DNA from 4 places in the Streptomyces sp. R41 genome. Region 4 is predicted to be linked to each of the others. Evidence: riboswitches for the same ligand, from Rfam matches in the RefSeq annotation. Region 4 holds a riboswitch; each other region holds the start of a gene.
What was found. A riboswitch is a leader RNA that binds a small molecule or an ion and turns the genes downstream of it on or off. The one in region 4 is predicted to bind cyclic di-AMP.
Positions count from the first base shown of each region.

Region 1: it holds a riboswitch for cyclic di-AMP, as region 4 does, so the genes downstream of both, AB5J53_RS07005 (C40 family peptidase) here and AB5J53_RS29595 (NlpC/P60 family protein) in region 4, are expected to answer to the same signal.
Region 2: it holds a riboswitch for cyclic di-AMP, as region 4 does, so the genes downstream of both, AB5J53_RS35500 (M23 family metallopeptidase) here and AB5J53_RS29595 (NlpC/P60 family protein) in region 4, are expected to answer to the same signal.
Region 3: it holds a riboswitch for cyclic di-AMP, as region 4 does, so the genes downstream of both, AB5J53_RS28345 (transglycosylase SLT domain-containing protein) here and AB5J53_RS29595 (NlpC/P60 family protein) in region 4, are expected to answer to the same signal.

Region 1 is NZ_CP163443.1:1,473,516-1,478,124, reverse strand. It holds gene AB5J53_RS07010 (luciferase family protein) at 1-240, opposite strand, end outside; gene AB5J53_RS07005 (C40 family peptidase) at 384-1,631, opposite strand; cyclic di-AMP (ydaO/yuaA leader) riboswitch at 1,640-1,813, opposite strand; gene AB5J53_RS07000 (DUF2182 domain-containing protein) at 2,110-2,928, opposite strand; gene AB5J53_RS06995 (FAD-dependent oxidoreductase) at 3,210-4,574, shown strand.
Region 2 is NZ_CP163443.1:7,798,337-7,802,945, forward strand. It holds gene AB5J53_RS35490 (M16 family metallopeptidase) at 1-92, shown strand, start outside; gene AB5J53_RS35495 (M16 family metallopeptidase) at 89-1,477, shown strand; cyclic di-AMP (ydaO/yuaA leader) riboswitch at 1,712-1,872, shown strand; gene AB5J53_RS35500 (M23 family metallopeptidase) at 1,885-2,649, shown strand; gene AB5J53_RS35505 (GntR family transcriptional regulator) at 2,847-3,542, shown strand; gene AB5J53_RS35510 (HPr family phosphocarrier protein) at 3,759-4,040, opposite strand; gene AB5J53_RS35515 (GNAT family N-acetyltransferase) at 4,218-4,609, shown strand, end outside.
Region 3 is NZ_CP163443.1:6,182,282-6,186,890, reverse strand. It holds gene AB5J53_RS28355 (CocE/NonD family hydrolase) at 1-1,466, shown strand, start outside; gene AB5J53_RS28350 (hypothetical protein) at 1,501-1,830, shown strand; cyclic di-AMP (ydaO/yuaA leader) riboswitch at 2,068-2,260, shown strand; gene AB5J53_RS28345 (transglycosylase SLT domain-containing protein) at 2,264-3,013, shown strand; gene AB5J53_RS28340 (HAD family hydrolase) at 3,007-3,834, opposite strand; gene AB5J53_RS28335 (FAD-dependent oxidoreductase) at 4,144-4,609, opposite strand, start outside.
Region 4 is NZ_CP163443.1:6,438,840-6,443,448, forward strand. It holds gene AB5J53_RS29590 (tellurite resistance/C4-dicarboxylate transporter family protein) at 1-954, opposite strand, end outside; gene AB5J53_RS29595 (NlpC/P60 family protein) at 1,170-2,348, opposite strand; cyclic di-AMP (ydaO/yuaA leader) riboswitch at 2,356-2,529, opposite strand; gene AB5J53_RS29600 (ScyD/ScyE family protein) at 2,785-3,867, shown strand; gene pcrA (DNA helicase PcrA) at 4,032-4,609, shown strand, end outside.

The sequences.
Region 1 (4,609 bases), 5.0 Mb from region 4:
CACATCGGCGTCGCAGTCCAGCAGCACGGTGATCCACGAGGATCCGGGGTGCACCCGCACAGCGGTGCTGTGCTGCAGGTGGGGGAGAAGCCGATGGACGGCCGCATGCGTGAGATGCAGATCCGCGGCGTCGTCGGAGTGGAAGTGCACGATGTCGTGCCCCATCGTCCCGAAGGCGCGTCCAGCGGCGCATCGGGGTGAGCCACTTATCAGGTTCGGCCATGACTCCAGTTGGGTCATGGCGCGATCGGCCACGGTCATGCGCACCATGGTCGCGCACTATTCACTCTGCCAACTACCCCCCTTCACCGTCCGCTTGGTCAATGGGCCGTTCTGCGCCCCTCATGATCCCGGGGCGGCCCTGTGCACCACGCCGCAGGGCTTCACGCGGGCCGTGCCGCGCTGTGGATCGCCGACGCTCCGGCGTAGAAGATCGACTCCTCGCGCACGTATGCCCCCGGGCTCGGCGCGTGGATCATCATGCCGTCGCCGATGTAGAGGCCGACGTGGCTGACGTCGCCGTAGAAGAAGATCAGGTCGCCCGGTCGGATGTCGGCGAGGGGGATGGCCGTACCGACGCTCGCCTGGTCGCGCGCGGTGCGCGGGAGCGCGACCCCGGCGGTTCTCCAGGCGGCCTGGGTGAGGCCCGAGCAGTCGTACGAGCCCGGTCCGGACGCGCCCCAGACGCACGGCCTGCCGATCTGTCCACGGGCAAAGGCGAGTACGTTCGCGGCCTTGCTGCCGTACCCGGAGTCCGACGCGCTGTCCGCGCCGATGGGCACGTCCGCGGCGATGGACGTGGCTGTGCCGAGAGTGACCGATTGCTGTTGCTGCCACTCCTCTTCGGGCCGGCGAGGAGCCGGTTCCCCGTAGCTATGCCAGGTGTCTTCTGCCGGCCGGGATTCGATCGCCGGGAAGGGCGCGCTCAGCTGCGCGGTGTGCTGGGAGAGCAGCCCTCGGGCCACCGCGAGCTTCTGCTGGATCTGCTCCTTGAAAGTCTTCAAGGAGGCCGAGGGCTGTCGCGGTTGCGCTGCCGGTGCGGGCACGGCCTTGGCGACTTCCCGCCGTGTCCGCGGCGCGGCCGGCAGCGCCGCGACGGCCCTGGAGGTCAACTCCGCCACCGGCCCGGCAGTCACTCCTGCGACAGGCCCGGCGGTCAACTCCGGGACGGGTCGTGCGGCCGACTCCCGCCCACGGTCGGCGAGTTCGTCAGCCGGACGTGTGGGCCGCGCCTGGGCCGGGCGGTTCGGCGTTCTGTCGGCCGGCAGCCTCGCCGGGACGGTCGGACCGAGCCGTGTCCGCGCCACGTCGAACCACTGTCTGGCCACGTCGTCGAGGGCGGTGTCGGTGGGCCTGCTCCCGCTGTCGAGTGCCGGGTTGACGCGCCTGCGCGTCCCCGTGGACATCGCGCGGGTCGCGTTGTAGTTCCCGGTGGCGGTCTCGGCCTGGTCGTAGAGGGAGCTGATCCGCTGCCGGACCTCTTCGCGGCTCGGCCCGTCCGTTGCGGGCGGCGTGGCGTCGGGAGTCCGGGAGAACGCGTCCGCGGAGCTGAGGGCCGCCGTCGTGGGGGCGGAGTCGCGCATGCCGGGGAGGCCGATGCCTCCAGGGCGCGGGGTTCGTTCCGGCGCCATGGGAGACGCACTCCTTCCGTGTTCCGCCTACCGAGTTAGCTGTCGGGTTCGGGCGGACGGTTCCGGAAGGTATGCCCTACGGCCCTTGCCCTGCTGGGCGGTTGGGCCGATTCACCCCAAGTTCGGTTGGGTCCCCGGCTCCGGCTGCCACGGGGGCGCACCGGATTCGGCGGAGGCCGCGCGACCCGGCGAGGTTCGCCGGAGGGAGTCTTGCGGTCTGCCGTCAACCTAGCCAATTTGTGTGCCTCGTGTGAAGGTTGAAGTGCGAAGTGTCCGATATGTATTTGTGACCTTCGTCGTACTGGCCGCCCGGCTCACATCGTTGGCATGGACCGGCGGCGAAAAGCTGGACCGCGACCCCGGCCGTACCCGCTGACCTGGTCCGCCTGCTGCGAGCCCGCCGACTGGCCCAGGAGGTCAACGGCGCATGACAGCTCATCTCGGCTGCGACCGCCGACTCACCGCATGAGGTGAGCAGTCAGGTCATCGGCTGCATCGACGGACCGGGATGTTGCAGTCCTGGCAGTAGCCAGCTCTGGAACGGAGCCAGTGCGGCCAGGACCAGGAACACGACGCCGACCACGGTGCTGAACACCGGTCCGAGCCGCCACAACTTCTCGATGAAGATCACGGTCGCAAGTCCTGCCATCGCCGCGATGTTCATGGTGCCCAGCGGGATGAGGACGATCATGAGCCCCCAGCAGCAGCCCACGCAGTAGAGCCCATGGTGGGCCCCGACGCGCAGGTCGCGTGCCCCAGGCCGGTAGTCGGCATGGCGTACGAGCTGGTCCACGGGGCTTCGGCAGTGGCGCAGACAGATGTTCTTCAGCGGACTGAACTGGTGGAGTCCGGCGAGCAGGAAGGCTCCGGCGCCGATCCAGCGCCCGGCTTCGGGCCGGCCGTCGACGAGGTCGCCGGTCGCGATGAGGCTCCCGTATACGCAGAGACCGAACACCGCCCACGCGATGAGGTATCCGCCCGCGAACTGGGTGATCCGGGCCGCGCGGGCCGTACCGGACGACTGACGGCCGATGGCCCGGGCCCAGGTGATGGCCACCGGTGCCAGGGACGGGAACATCATGGCGATCATCATGATCACCCAGAGGAGCAGGAACAGCGGCAGGTCGAGGCCCATCGTTCCCGGCTCCATCTCCATACCGTCGGCCTGCTCCACCACGACGAGCCACGCGAGGAGGGCCGGCAGCAGCATGAGGGACCAGGCGACGGTCATCGTCCGGGCGGGGAGTAGGTTGCCCGGCCGCATGGGCGCGGAGAGGGATGCCCGGTCACGGAACACGATTCCAGGTCATCACAGAAGGAGGCCGATCGCGCGTCAGCGGCTCTGCCAGGAGGAACCTGGCCCACCTGCGAGAACGGGGGGAATGGAGGCTCGCCCACCGCTGAGGCACGCCGTCCGTCGGCCCGGGCGAGGCGTCTGCGCGGGAACGCCGTGCCGTCGAAGCCGACTCATAAGGTGGCCTTATGAGGTCATAGGTCCAGCCCGACTACTGACTTAGGTTTGCCTTAGCTTAGGCTTCCCGGCGAGTACGCCTGTCACCGCTCGAAGGGAACCAGAACATGCCTCGCCCCCTGCGGGTAGCCATTGTCGGAGCCGGCCCCGCCGGGATCTACGCCGCCGACGCGTTGCTGAAATCCGCGGCGGCTGTCGAGCCAGGCGTGTCGATCGACCTCTTCGAGAGGATGCCGGCTCCGTTCGGCCTGATCCGCTACGGCGTCGCCCCCGACCACCCCCGCATCAAGGGCATCGTCACGGCCCTGCACCAGGTGCTCGACAAGCCCCAGATCCGCCTCTTCGGCAATGTCGACTACCCGGGGGACATCAACCTGGACGATCTGCGCGCCTTCTACGACGCGGTGATCTTCTCCACAGGTGCGACGGCCGACCGGGCACTCGACATACCCGGCATCGACCTCGACGGCTCGTACGGGGCGGCCGACTTCGTCTCCTGGTACGACGGTCACCCGGACGTGCCCCGGACCTGGCCGCTCGAGGCGGAGAAGGTCGCCGTCCTCGGCGTCGGCAATGTCGCGCTCGACGTGGCGCGCATCCTCGCCAAGACCGCGGACGAACTGCTGTCGACCGAGATCCCGCCGAACGTCCACGACGGCCTGAAGGCCAACAAGGCCCTGGAGGTCCATGTCTTCGGCCGCCGAGGCCCGGCGCAGGCGAAGTTCAGCCCGATGGAGCTGCGGGAGCTCGACCACTCCCCGAACATCGAGGTCATCGTCGACCCCGAGGACATCGACTACGACGACGGCTCGATCGCGACCCGGCGGGGCAACAAGCAGGCCGACATGGTCGCCAAGACCCTGGAGAACTGGGCCATCCGCGATGTCGGCGACCGCCCGCACAAGCTGTTCCTGCACTTCTTCGAGTCGCCGTCCGAGATCCTCGGCGAGGACGGCAAGGTCGTCGGCCTGCGCACCGAGCGCACCGCCCTCGACGGCACGGGCAACGTCAAGGGCACCGGTGAGTTCAAGGACTGGGACGTCACCGCGGTCTACCGCGCCGTGGGTTACCTGTCCGACGAACTGCCCAAGCTGCCCTGGGACGTCGAGTCGGGCACCGTCCCCGACCAGGGTGGCCGGGTGATCGAGGAGAACGGCGAGCACCTGCAGTCGACGTACGTCACCGGCTGGATCCGGCGCGGCCCCGTGGGCCTCATCGGCCACACCAAGGGCGATGCCAACGAGACGGTCGCCAGTCTGCTGGACGACCACGCGAACGGCCGTCTGCACACCCCCGCTTCGCCCGCCCCCGAGGCCGTGGACGCGTTCCTCGGCGAGCGCAACGTCCGTTTCACCACGTGGGAGGGCTGGCACCGGCTGGACGCCGCGGAGAAGGCCCTTGGCGAGCCGCAGGGCCGCGAGCGCGTGAAGATCGTCGAGCGCGAGGACATGCTCGACGCCAGCGGCGCGTAGGCCTGACAGTTCCTCCCGAGAGGGAGGGGTGGATC
Region 2 (4,609 bases), 1.4 Mb from region 4:
GCCCCGACAACCGCGCGGTGCTCGTCTACGAGCCGATCGCCCCCGAAGACACCGACGCCGCTGACGACACCGACGAGGAGGCGGCGAAGTGACCGAGCTCGCCACCATGGACTTCCACCCGCAGCCCCAGGCCGGCGAGGCCAAGCCGTGGGCCTTCCCGTCGCCCGAGCGCGGCACGCTCGACAACGGCCTCACGCTCCTGCGCTGCCACCGCCCCGGCCAGCAGGTCGTCGCCGTCGAGGTGATCCTCGCCGCGCCGCTGGAGGCCGAACCAGCGGGCCTCGACGGCATCGCCACGATCATGGCGCGTGCCTTCTCCGAGGGCACCGACAAGCACTCCGCCGAGGAGTTCGCCGCCGAGCTGGAGCGCTGCGGCGCCACCCTCGACTCGCACGCCGACCACCCCGGCGTACGCCTGTCGCTCGAAGTGCCCGTCTCGCGCCTCCCCAAGGCGCTGGGTCTGCTCGCCGACGCCCTGAGGGCACCGGCGTTCGCGGACAGCGAGGTCGAGCGACTGGTCCGCAACCGCCTGGACGAGATCCCGCACGAGACGGCCAACCCGGCCCGCCGCGCCGCCAAGGAGCTCTCCAAGGAGCTGTTCCCGGCGACCTCGCGCATGTCGCGCCCGCGCCAGGGCACCGAGGAGACCGTCCAGAAGATCGACGCGGCGGCCGTGCGCGCCTTCTACGACAAGCACGTACGCCCCGCGACGGCCACCGCCGTCATCGTCGGTGACCTGACCGATGTCGACCTCGACGCGCTGCTCGCGGACACGCTCGGCTCCTGGACCGGCTCGTCCGCCGAGCCGCGCCCCGTGCCGCCGGTGAGCGCCGACGACACCGGCCGCGTGATCATCGTGGACCGCCCCGGCGCCGTCCAGACGCAGCTGCTCATCGGCCGCGTCGGCGCCGACCGGCACGATCGCGTCTGGCCCGCCCAGGTGCTCGGCACGTACTGCCTCGGCGGCACCCTCACCTCGCGCCTGGACCGCGTCCTGCGCGAGGAGAAGGGTTATACCTACGGTGTGCGGGCGTTCGGCCAGGTGCTGCGCTCCGCGCCGGACGGCACGGGCGTCGCGATGCTCGCCATCAGCGGCTCGGTGGACACCCCGAACACCGGTCCGGCGCTCGACGACCTGTGGAAGGTGCTGCGTACCCTCGCCGCCGAGGGCCTGACGGACGCCGAGCGCGACATCGCCGTACAGAACCTGGTGGGTGTGGCGCCCCTCAAGTTCGAGACCGCGGCGGCCGTCGCGAGCACGCTCGCCGACCAGGTCGAGCAGTACCTGTCGGACGACTACCAGGCGACGCTCTATCAGCAGCTCGCCGCGACGGGCACCGTGGAGGCCACCGCGGCCGCCGTGAACGCCTTCCCGGTGGACCGTCTGGTGACCGTCCTGGTGGGCGACGCCGCGCAGATCGAGGAGCCCGTCAAGGAGCTCGGAATCGGTGAAGTGACCGTCGTCCGGGCCGAGTAGGACAGCGCGACTCCCTGAAGACCCAGGTGACTGAAGAGTCACCTGGGTCTCCTTTTGCCCGAACTTCGGCCTACTTCCCGGGCTTCGTCCCCAAGGTGTCCGTATTGATAGGGAGGTTGCCTGTCTGCCCTGTGGCATGCGCTACAAAGGCCGTGATCCGTTTGTTGTTTGAAAGATGCCCCGTTTAGCGTCGGTCGGGCTGTTCGTCAGGCAGTGCGCCGCGCCCGCGGCACCGGACAGCCATCGCCGAGTCCCCGTACGGCGCGAGCCAGGGGAGCCGGGGACCCACACGCAGTCCCTGGGGTGAATCGGACGCCCTCCCAGGAGGGAGTCCGTAGGAGACCTTCCTGCTCCGAACCCGTCAGCTAACCCGGTAGGCGAGAAGGAAGGAAAGGATCAGCCCCTACATGGCGTTCACCTGTGGCACAGGGAAGCACCGTCGTCCGAGCCGCGTGAAGCGCACGACCACGAACGCCGTCGGCGTCGCAGCGCTCGCCACCACCGGTGTCATCGGAACCCTGGCCGCCCCGGCACTCGCCGCGGACACCTCCGCCGAGCAGACCGGGCTGACCCCGATCATCACCATCGGCGACACCCTCGCCGAGAAGATCGACGCGCAGGCCGTCGCCCAGCAGCACGCCGCCGACGAGGCCGCCGCGCAGAAGAAGGCCGAGGAAGCCGCCCGCAAGGAGGCCGCGAAGAGGGCCAAGGAGGCGCGCGAGGCCAAGGAGCGCGCCGCCCGCGCAGCCGAGCGCAAGCGTCTCAACACCTTCGTCCTGCCGATCACCGGCTCGTACATCTCCACCGGCTACAAGGCCGGTGGCAGCCTCTGGTCCTCCGGCAGCCACACCGGCGTCGACTTCCACGCCGCGTCCGGCACCTCGGTGCACGCCGTCGGCTCCGGCACGGTCGTCACGGCCGGCTGGGGCGGCGCCTACGGCAACCAGGTCGTCATCAAGATGCACGACGGTACGTACACGATGTACGGGCACCTGTCGTCCATCGGCGTCTCCGTGGGCCAGACGGTGACTCCGGGCCAGCAGATAGCCCTCTCCGGGTCTACCGGCAACACCACCGGGCCGCACCTCCACTTCGAGGCCCGTACGACCGCGGAGTACGGCTCGGACATCGACCCGGTGGCGTACCTTCGTTCGCACGGTGTGAACGTCTGACAAGCGCATCACCGCTTCTTCGCCACTTCCGATGCCCCGGCTCGCCGAGCCGGGGCATCGTCGTTTCAGGCGGCCGTGTGTCCAAAAAATATCCCTGGATTCCGGCCTGCCATCGGAAATTCCGGCTCCCTGCAATAGAGTCACTGAACAAGCGTCAATCGATGGCGTTTCGCGGGGATTAAAGCGGAGGTCCGGTCATGCGTATTCCGGCGCACTCGGTATGCACGGCGATCCGTGACGACATCGTCGCGGGTGTCTACGAGCGAGGCAGCCGGCTCACCGAGGAACTGCTCGCGCGGCGCTACGGCGTCTCGCGCGTCCCCGTGCGCGAGGCCCTGCGCACGCTGGAGGCCGAGGGCTTCGTCGTCACCCGTCGGCACGCGGGCGCGTGCGTCGCGGAGCCCACCGAGCAGGAGGCCTCCGACCTGCTGGAGATGCGCATGCTGCTTGAGCCGCTGGGTGCCGCGCGGGCCGCGCAGCGCCGTACCGAGGCCCACCTCAAGGTGCTCCGAGGCCTGGTCAGGCTGGGTCAGGAGCGGGCCAGGAGGGGCCACAGCGAGGACCTGCGCTCGCTGGGCGGCTGGTTCCACGAGACCCTCGCGCAGGCTTCCGGAAGCCCCGCCCTCACCTCCACGCTCGCCCAGCTGCGGCACAAGATCGCATGGATGTACGCGGTGGAGGCGCCGGCCAACCCCGCCGAGTCCTGGGCGGAGCACGGCGGCATCGTGGACGCCGTGGCGCGCGGTGACAGCGAGCGGGCCCGGGCGATCACGGCCCTGCACACCGAGCGTGCCGCGGTCGCGCACCGGCTCCGATTTCCCGGCGGCGGAGATCGTCCGGACCGTGTGAGGACTTCGCAACCTCCCGTAAACATGACGGGCCTGCGGCATTAACACGGGCGCCGTATACAAAGAGGGATATTCGGCAGGGCCCTATTTCCGCTGCCCCTCTTTTCGCGTGCCGAGAATTCCGGTGCGTGTTATTTTCGTGGGTGCGACGCGGGGTGCGCGGGTGACATGCGCAGAATTCCTGGACGGTGTACGGAAAACGGCTGAGCCGCGCCGCCCGGGAATGGGTGACGCGGCTCAGCCGCATGGTGTCCGTAATGCTCAGACGGTCTCGGGGAGCTCCTCAAGCCCCTCGGCGACCAGCTTCGCCAGACGGTCGAGGGCAGCGTCCGCACCCTCGGCGTCGGACGCGAGGACGATCTCCTCGCCGCCCTGGGCGCCCAGCCCGAGGACAGCGAGCATGGAGGCCGCGTTGACGGGGTTGCCGTCGGCCTTGGCGATCGTCACGGGGATACCGGAGGCCGTCGCGGCCCGGACGAAGATGGAAGCGGGGCGGGCGTGGAGGCCCTCGGCCCAGCCGACGTTGACGCGGCGCTCAGCCATGTGATGCTGCCCTTCAGGTTTTCAGGGTTGTCTAGACCAGTGTCCCATATCGTGAAGCGTCTCCGGAGCGGTCCTTCGTCCCCTCCGGAGTGTCGTCGGATCGCGGCCTCGATCCGACTTCCGTTGCCCACAGACTGCCTCGCGCCGTTGTCGGACGCGAGCCGTACTCTGGGCCCCATGCAGACCTCGTCGGACCGGCACGAGTACCCCGCTCACTGGGAGGCGGACGTGGTGCTGCGTGACGGTGGTACCGCACGCATCAGGCCCATCACCGTTGATGACGCCGACCGCCTGGTCAGCTTCTACGAGCAGGTCTCGGCCGAGTCGAAGTACTACCGCTTCTTCGCGCCGTACCCGCGACTGTCCGCCAAGGATGTCCACCGCTTCACGCACCACGACTTTGTGGACCGGGTGGGTCTCGCGGCCACGGTGGGCGGCGAGTTCATCGCCACCGTACGCTATGACCGCATTAATGCCGACGGCCTGCCCGCCTCCGCGCCCGCCGACGAGGCCGAGGTCGCCTTCCTCGTGCAGGACGCCCACCAGGGCCGCGGGGTCGCCTCGGCCCT
Region 3 (4,609 bases), 260 kb from region 4:
ACGTCTGCCGCCCGCCGGACCCGGTGCACGTCGGCCAGGTGATGTGGCGCGACATGTGGGTGAAGCGCCTGCAGGCGGTCGACCCCTTCGTCCACACCTGGCTGTCCCACCAGACCCGGGACGCTTACTGGCGGCACGGAAGCGTCTGCGAGGACTACGGCGCGATCCGGGCGGCGGTCCTGGCGGTCGGCGGCTGGCACGACCCGTACCGCGACACGGTGCTGCGGCTGGTGGAACACCTTCCGCGGGATCGGGTACGCGGCCTGATCGGCCCCTGGTCGCACCAGTACCCCGACCGGGGCCTGCCGCCCGGCCCGGCGATCGGCTTCCTCCAGGAGACCCTGCGCTGGTGGGACCACTGGCTCCGGGACAAGGACACGGGCGCCCTGTCCACCCCCGTCCTCCGCTCGTACGTGATGGACGCGCACCCCCCGGCGACGGTGTACCCGGAGCTCCCCGGCCGCTGGGTGGGCGACCCCGCCTGGCCCTCTCCCTCCGTCACCCCCGTCTCGTACGCGCTCCAGGGCGACCCCGTGCTGATCCGCTCACCCCAGCACACAGGTGCGGACGCGGGCCGCTTCTTCCCCCTCGGGAACGACTCGGACCTGCCTCCGGACCAGCGGGAGGAGGACGCGCGATCCGCCTGCTTCGAGTTCGAAGTACCGGAGGAGACCTGGGTGTTGGGCCGCCCGAGAGTCCGGCTGCGGCTGACGTCCTCGGCTCACCGGGGCCAGGTGATCGCCCGCCTCTGCGACGTGGCCCCCCACGGAGCCTCGACACTCGTCACCCGGGGTGTGCTGAACCTGTCATCGCGCCATGGTCGTGACCAGGCGGTTCCCTGGAAACCAGGTGCTACGGAGGAGGTGGTCTTCGACCTGAACGGCATCGGCTACGCCTTCCCGCCGGGCCACCGCATCCGCCTCTCCGTCTCCTCCGCGTACTGGCCCTGGATCTGGCCGCAGCCGGGCTCGGAGGCCGGCTTCGCCCTGGACCCGATGGGCAGCACGCTGGAACTCCCGGTCAGGGCACGGGAGTCGACGTCCGCCATCACTTTCGAGGAACCGGAGCAGTCCGAACCGCTGGGGGTGGTCGTCCCGACGACGCTGGACGAACCCCGCCCGGAGCGCCTGGTGGTCCGCGACGTGGCTGCCAGCGCGTGGCGCCTGGAGGTCGACCCGCGCTACGGCGGCACCCGCGTGTACCCCGACGGTCTCGAATTCACCGAGAACGCGCTGGAGACGTACACCATCAAAGACTCCGCCCCTCTGTCCGCTCGCGCCCGCTCGACGTGGTCGGTCCGGTTGCACCGCCCGGACCTACCCTGGGACGCGCGCATCTCGACGACCTCCGAAATCACCTGCGACGCCGAGGACTTCATCACCTCCAACGAGGTGATCTGCAAGGACGGCGACGAGGTGGTCTTCCACCGGACCTGGGAGAAGCGGATCCCCCGAACGGCGGGCTAGAAGGGCGAGGGTGCCGTACGGAACCCTGAGGAGCATGGCGCAGACGCGGACCGAGGAATTCCTGATGGACCTCGACGAGGGCATGCTCGCGTACTTCCGCGAGATGGCCCACGAGATGGTCACGCGCTTCGGGATCTCGCGGGCGGAAGCGGTAGCGAGGATCAACAGGGCATACGAAGGGCGGAAGTTCGCGCCGTACCCCGATCTGATGTGCCACGAACTCCCCGAATACTGGGGCTACGGCCTCTACTTCAAGCCCAACGCCGGCCGCCTCCCCGACGACGACCCCGACACGGACCTCTCCGTGTGGGAGGTGCGGCCGGCTCCTCCCCGGCATTCCCCGGTCTGGACGCTCGAAGCGTAATGCCCGAATTGAAAGCATTGCCGCTTTAATGGCCTTGGTCGCGTGAATTGGGTCACGTCCGAGCCGCCCTCGCGCCACACTCCACCACCTCGACTTCCCCTTCGCGAAAGGCAAGTTGAGGATCACATTCCGCCCCAATCGGGCAATTCAACCCTTCCTTTTCCCAGGTTAAAGCGGGCTGAGGCGGGAATTCGGGGCTTGTTCCCGACATGTGCTCTCGCATACGTTCGCCCCGATCCGAGCGGATCGCCGAATCCTGCCGCCGCTCGGAAACCCACCCACCCACGCAAGCACGGCAGGAGCGGGGGACCCAGGTAAGCCGCCGATCCGGACTCCGGAACGGCTAGGGGTGAAGCCGCGCCCAGCGCGCGGCCGGGCACCTCCCGCCCGAACCCGACAGCTCACCTCGCAGGCGCCGGAGAGGAATGTCGTCATGCCCGCACGAGGCAAGCACTACCGCCGCAAGACCAGCAGCCCGTTCACCCGCTGCATGATCGCCGCAGGCACGAGCGGAGCCGCGCTCGTCCTCCCGCTCGTGAGCGCCACCAGCGCGCACGCCGCCCAGCCGACGCAGGCGCCGCAGGTCACGAAGGCCGCCGCAGTCACGATCACCGACGTCCAGCTCGTCACCTACAAGGTGGTCGCGGGCGACACCCTGTCCAAGATCGCGCAGAAGTACCCGCAGAGCGGCGGCTGGAAGAAGCTGTACGACGCCAACCGCGCGGTGATCGGTGCGAACCCGTCGGTCCTCCCCCCGGGCCTGACGCTGACGGTGGGCACGAAGACCGTGAAGCTGGGCTCGACGACCAAGGCGAGCACCAAGTCCGCGACGACGGCCACTCCCGCCTCCGTGAAGACGTACGCCAACAACCTCGACGGCTGGATCAAGCAGTCGCTGGACATCATGGGCAAGGCGGGCATTCCGGGCACCTACAACGGCATCCACCGCAACGTCATGCGCGAGTCCTCCGGCAACCCCCGGGCCATCAACAACTGGGACTCCAACGCTGCCGCCGGCATCCCGTCCAAGGGCCTCCTCCAGGTCATCGACCCGACCTTCAAGGCGTACCACGTCCCCGGCACCTCGATGGACCCCTACGACCCGGTCGCGAACATCACCGCGGCGTGCAACTACGCGGCGGCGAAGTACGGCTCGATCGACAACGTCAACGGCGCCTACTGAGACACGTTCTCCCGGGCCCCGAAGAGCCGCTCCAGCACCACCGCGATCCCGTCCTCCTCGTTCGACAGGGTCACCTCGTCGGCCACCGCCTTCAGTTCCGGGTGGGCGTTGGCCATGGCGACGCCGCGGGCGGCCCAGTCGAACATGGGGATGTCGTTGGGCATGTCGCCGAAGGCGAGGGTGGCGGCGGGGCTGAGGCCGAGGTGGGCGGCGGCGAGGGCGAGCCCCGTCGCCTTGGTCACGCCGCATGGCTGGAGTTCGACGGTGCCCGGCCCCGACATGGTGACCGTCGCCAGCGAGCCGACCACTCCCCGCGCCGCCGACGCCAACTCGTCGTCGGACAGGGAAGGGTGACGGAGCAACACCTTGCTGATCGGCTCCGTCCAGAGGTCGTCGCGGCGCGGCACCCGTACCGCAGGCAGCGTCGGATGCGGCATGACATACCCCGGCTCGATGAGCGTCAGGCCGTCCACACCGTCCTGGTCCACCGCCGCGTAGAGCAGCCCGACCTCCGCCTCGATCTTGCCGAGGGCGGTTTCCGCCAGCTCCCTGTCCAGGGTCACCGACCACAGCAGACGGTGCGCCCCGGCGTCGTACAACTGCGCCCCCTGCCCGCACACCGCCAGTCCCTCGCCGCCGAGTTCGTCGAGGAGCGGTCGGACCCTCGGCGCCGGCCGTCCCGTCACCACCAGATGCTGGGCACCCTCGGCCGTGGCTCTCGCCAACGCGGCGCGCGACCGGTCGGAGAGTGTGTCGTCGCCGCGCAGCAGCGTTCCGTCCAGGTCAGTGGCGATGAGTGAATATGCAGTCGGAGCGGCCATGATCCGAAGAATACGGATCGAACGACTCATCGGCCCGGCGTGAACCGGACGACGTCCGGTATCCCGTCAGCAACGCCGTTCACCGCACGGGCGGTTTGGATGGTACTGGCGTTACGGGCCGTACTGGCCGTACGTGGTCCACTTCTGCTCACACCGAGGTGCGCCACCGTGCCCGCGTCCAACGTCGACTCCCAGATGCGCAGTTGGCCTGCCGCGAGCACGCGGGTAGGGCGAGCGTCTTGACCCGCGCGGATGTGATCCGACGGCGAGGGGGCGCACCCATTTGCAAGGGCGCCCCCTGCCCCCAACTCACGCGTGCGCAGCCACCAAGTGCTTGGCCAACCGCGGTGAAGCGAACTCCGTCCCGCACACGAACCGCATCACCGGCCCGTACGAAGCCGACGCCAGCAACCCCGTGAAGTACAGCCCGGGCACGGACGACCGATATCCCGCGCCGAGTTTCGGCGTACCCCGGCTGACCGCCAGCTCGGTGCGCAGCTCGTGTCCGAGGAAGTCCATCGCGGCGATGTCGACGCGATATCCGGTCGCGGCTATGACGTGGTCGGCGGAGAGCTCCTCGGTCCGGCCCCCGTGGGTCTGGACGGACAGGACGGGGTGGCCGTCGGGGGTGCCGGCGCGGACGATCCGGGAGACCTCGCGCACGTCGACCTTGCCCTCGAAGCGGTCGCGCAGCCACCAGGCACCGAGCGGACCGAGCACACGGCGGACCAGATAGTGCCGGGTCTGCGCGGGCAGATAGCGGTAGGGCTGCGGG
Region 4 (4,609 bases):
TCCGGCCATGATCATCACGTGGACCGCTCCCGCCGCGACGGCCAGCCACGCCGCCACCGAGATCCATAGCAGCACCTGCCCGGGCCCCTTGAGCCAGAAGACGCCGACCGCGGCCGTGACCGACAGGGTCGCCACGGCCATCATCCCCATCGGGAAGACGGTCGCCCAGCGCCGTACGTCGTAGTCGAGCCTCGGCCACCCCAGCTCCGCGACGGCGAGGACGCAGCAGGAGGCGAAGGCGAGCACGAGGAGCGCGACGGTCGCGGCGCGCAGGACGCCGCTGTCGTCGTCGTTCCACAGGTACGGGTTCACGTGGTGCGCGGCGATGAGCTTGGCCCCGGCCAGCGCCGAAATCGCGAGCGCCCCGCCCGCGACCCAGTGGTCCCCGGGACCCCGGACCACCTCCCGGACGTCGAAGTGCGCGAACGCCACCCCGTACAGCACGATCCCCAGCCAGAACAGCACCAGCCCGGCATGCGCGAGCCACTCCGGGCCCACGGCCGCGGCGAGCGTGGCGCACAGCACCGAGAGCCCCTGCGTGGCCACACACACCAGGAACACCCCTCCCGGCATACGACGCTTCCACTGCCGTAGGACGACGAGGAGCAGCACCGGCCACAGCACGGCCGACAGCGCGAGGAGAGCCTCGGCCAGCTCCTGCCACCCCAGCGCGGACAGCCGAGTCCCCAGCACGGTGGTCGCCGCGACGGCGGTGAGCCCGGGAGGTGTGCACGCCTCCTCCACCCACCGCGCGCGCTCCCACACGAGCCGTGCGACGAAGTCCGCGGCGAGCGCGAGCCAGCCCACGCACGCCAGGGCCAGTGCGATACGAGACAGGGCCTCGTAGCCGGTCAGATGCAGCCCGACCGAGACGATGCCGGTGGCCATGACGGCGGCACCGGCGGCCGGCGGCCGCTGCGCCCACCAGGCGCGGAGCTGGGAGATGGCTGGCATGCGCCTGATGCTAGGGATCTTCGGACGAGTTGCCCGCGGGGCACGCGCGCGTGGAGCGTGAAAACGCCGGGCACGCGCGCGTGGAGCGTGAAAACGCCGGGCACGCGCGCGTGGAGTACGAAAACGGGATGCGAGCGCGCGTGGACCACGAAAACGCGGAGCACGAAAGGCCCCACGCGCGCGTGCCCCGCATCAAGCGTTGCTCGCGGAACGGCTTACGCCGGTCGCACCACACTGTGGATGATCGACTCGCCGGCGTAGTAGACCGACTCCTCGCGGACGTACGCCCCCGGCTTCGGCGCGTGGATCATCATGCCGTTGCCGATGTAGAGGCCGACGTGGCTGATGTCGTCGTAGAAGAAGATCAGGTCACCGGGCTGGGCGTCGGCGAGGGAGACCGTCGTGCCCGCGTTCACCTGGTCCCAGGTGGTGCGCGGGAGAGTGACGCCGGCGGCCTTCCAGGCTGCCTGGGTGAGACCCGAGCAGTCGTACGAGTCGGGACCTGTCGCACCCCAGACGTACGGCTTGCCGATCTGCTCACGAGCGAACGCGAGGGCCTTCGCCGCCTTCGTCGCATACGAGGAGTCCGTGGTCGTCGAGCCGGACGTGTCGCTCGTGGTGCCCGAGGAGTCGCTCGTGGTGTTCGACGACGCCTCCTGTTCGGCCGCCTTCTTCGCGGCCTCCGCGGCGGCCTGCTGCTGCGCCAGCTCCGCCGCCTTGCGCGCGGCCTCCTCCTGCTTCTTCTTCTCGATCGCCGCGAGCCGCGCCTTCTCCTCGGCGGTCAGCTTCGAGAGCAGTTCGCGCGCCTCGGTGAGCTTGCGCTGGACGTCGGCCTTGGACGTCTTGAGCGCGCTCTGCGAGGTGGTCAGCGTCTCCAGGCTCTTGGAGGCCTCCGCGCGCTTCTTGGTGGTGGCGGCCTGCTCGGTGATGTAGTCGTCGACTGCCGCCTTCTGGCGGGTGGTCAGACGGCTCATCAGCTGGGTCTGGTCGAAGTAGTCCTGCGGGTCGTCGGCGAGCAGGAGGGTCGCGGTGTCGGGGGCGGCGGCCCCGGTACGGTACTGCGCCGCCGCGAACGAACCGAGTTCCTCGCGCGCGGTGTTGAGCTTCTCGGTGCGCTTGGCGACGTCGTCGAGGAGGGTGTCGACCTGCTTGCGCTGCTTGGAGGTCTTCTCCTTGGCCGAGTTGTACTTCTCGGTGGCCGTCTCGGCTTGGTGGTAGAGGTCGTTGACCTTCTTCTCGACCTCTTCGAGGCTCGGCTTGGGTGCGGCCGAGGGCGCGGCGTTCGCCGTCTGGGAGAGCAGGGCGACGGAGGTGAGAGCCGCCGTCGCGAGGGCGGGGGTCCGTATGCCTGCTACGCGCGTACCCGTAGGACGCCATTTGCGATGCGACGCCAAGAGAGGCGACTCCTTCCGTCATCCGCCTACCGAGTTAGCTGTCGGGTTCGGGCGGGTGGATCCGGAAGGTTTGCCCTACGGTCCTTGCCTCATAGGGCAGTCGGACCGATTCACCCCAAGGTCGGTTGGGTCCCCGGCTCCGGCTGCCGCAGGGGCGCACCGGATTGAGCGGAGGCCGCACGGCCCGGCGTCGTTCGCCGGTGGGTGTCGAGCGGCCTGCCCGGCACGCTAGCCAACGCGTGGGGCTTCTGTGAAGTTTGATGTGCGATATGCCCGATACATTTTCGTGACCTTAGCCCTGGGCTTTACCCAACGCGGTCAATCCGGAGGGATCTGTGGCGAGTTGTCCGGAGTGGCGACGTCCGCCCTGTTCCGGGCGCTACCTTCCAGCCAGCCACGGTCGGATGCCGTGGAGGTGGGCAAAGGGGGGTACGGCATGAGGAAGCGCACAGCACTCGTCGTCGCCACGGGAGTCGCTCTCGCCGTCACCGGGGGCATCGCACCAGCGACCGCCACCGGCGGCCACGCCGGGGGAAAGCCGGTCGTCCGCGTGATCGCGACCGGTCTCGACAACCCGCGCCAGCTCTCGTACGACAACGGACATGTGTACGTCGCCGAGGCGGGCCGGGGCGGGAAGAAATGCATCGGCGCGGGGCCCGAGAGCGACGAGACGTGCATCGGCACCACGGCCGCCGTCACCAAGGTCTTCTGGGACGGCGGCTCCTGGAAGCACTACCGGGTGGTGGACGGACTGCCCTCGGCGGCGGCCAAGGACGGCGGCTTCGCGACGGGCCTGGACGGCGTCTCGGCACTGAACGGCAGCGTCTGGGGCGTCGAGACCTGGGCCCCGCCCGAGGCCGGGGTCCCCACGGGCAAGCCCTGGAACGCCCTCGGCAAGCTCCTGTGCATCGCTCCCGGCAAGGCGACGATCGCCGCCGACATCTCCGCCGTCGAGCTCAAGTACAACCCGCACAAGACCGCCGTCGACTCCAACCCGTACGCCGTCCTCGCGCTCCCGGACGGCCGCAGGATCGTCGCCGACGCGGCCGGCAACGACCTGGTGGTCGTCTCGCCCCGGGGCAAGGCCCGCCCGTTCACCGTCTTCCCGGACCATGACAAACACGAGTCCGTCCCGACCTCGCTGGCGCTCGGCCCCGACGGCAAGCTGTACGTCGGCGAGCTCAACGGCGAGGCCACGACGCCCACCGCCCGTGTCTGGAAGGTCGACCCGGCCACCGGGAAGATCCTCGGCTGGAAGAGCGGCTTCGGCTCGATCACCGGGATCGCCTTCAACCAGAGCGGCGACCTGTACGTCAGCCAGCTCTTCGCGGGCGCGGTGACCAAGGTCTCGCACGGGAAACGTACGAGCGTGCGGGTGCCGTTCCCGGCAGGCGTGGCCGTGGACCCGTACGACGGGAAGGTGTACGTCTCGGCCTGGTCGATCGCCGATCGTGACGGGACGGTGCTGGAGGGCAAGAAGACGCCGGGCGGCCAGCTCTGGAAGATCCTCGGCTTCTGAGCCGCTTCACGAGACCCGGTCAATGTCTGAGCCGCTTCACGGGCCGGGTCAAGGTCTGAGCCGCTTCACGAGATCCGGTCGCATTCCGATCCGCGTCACGAGATCCGGTCGAGTTTTCAGGGTGGCGGCGGGCTGTCAGTGGGGCGGCCTAGACTCGGAGAGCGATGAGCAGCCTCTTTGATGACAGCTTCCTGGCGGACCTCAAGCCCTCTCGGGCCCACGAGGAAGAGCCCCCGCCGCCGCCCGAGGACGATCACGTACCGGAGCCCGTTCCGGACGATCTGTTCGGCGGGAAGTTCGACGTGCCGCCGGACCGGGACGCGTACTACCGCGACGGCGCGCACCGGCCCGCCGTGGACCCGGCGGCACTGCTGGACGGGCTGAACGAGAATCAGCGCGCGGCCGTGGTGCACTCCGGCTCCCCGCTGCTCATCGTGGCCGGCGCGGGCTCCGGCAAGACCCGCGTGCTCACGCACCGGATCGCGTATCTGCTGGCCGAGCGGAGTGTCCATCCCGGCCAGATCCTCGCGATCACCTTCACGAACAAGGCCGCGGGCGAGATGAAGGAGCGCGTCGAGCACCTCGTCGGCCCGCGCGCGGGCGCGATGTGGGTGATGACCTTCCACAGCGCGTGTGTGCGGATTCTGCGCCGCGAGAGCAAGAAACTCGGCTTCACCTCCTCCTTCTCGATCTACGACGCCGCCGACTCCAAGCGTCTGATGGCGCTCGTCTGCCGTGATCT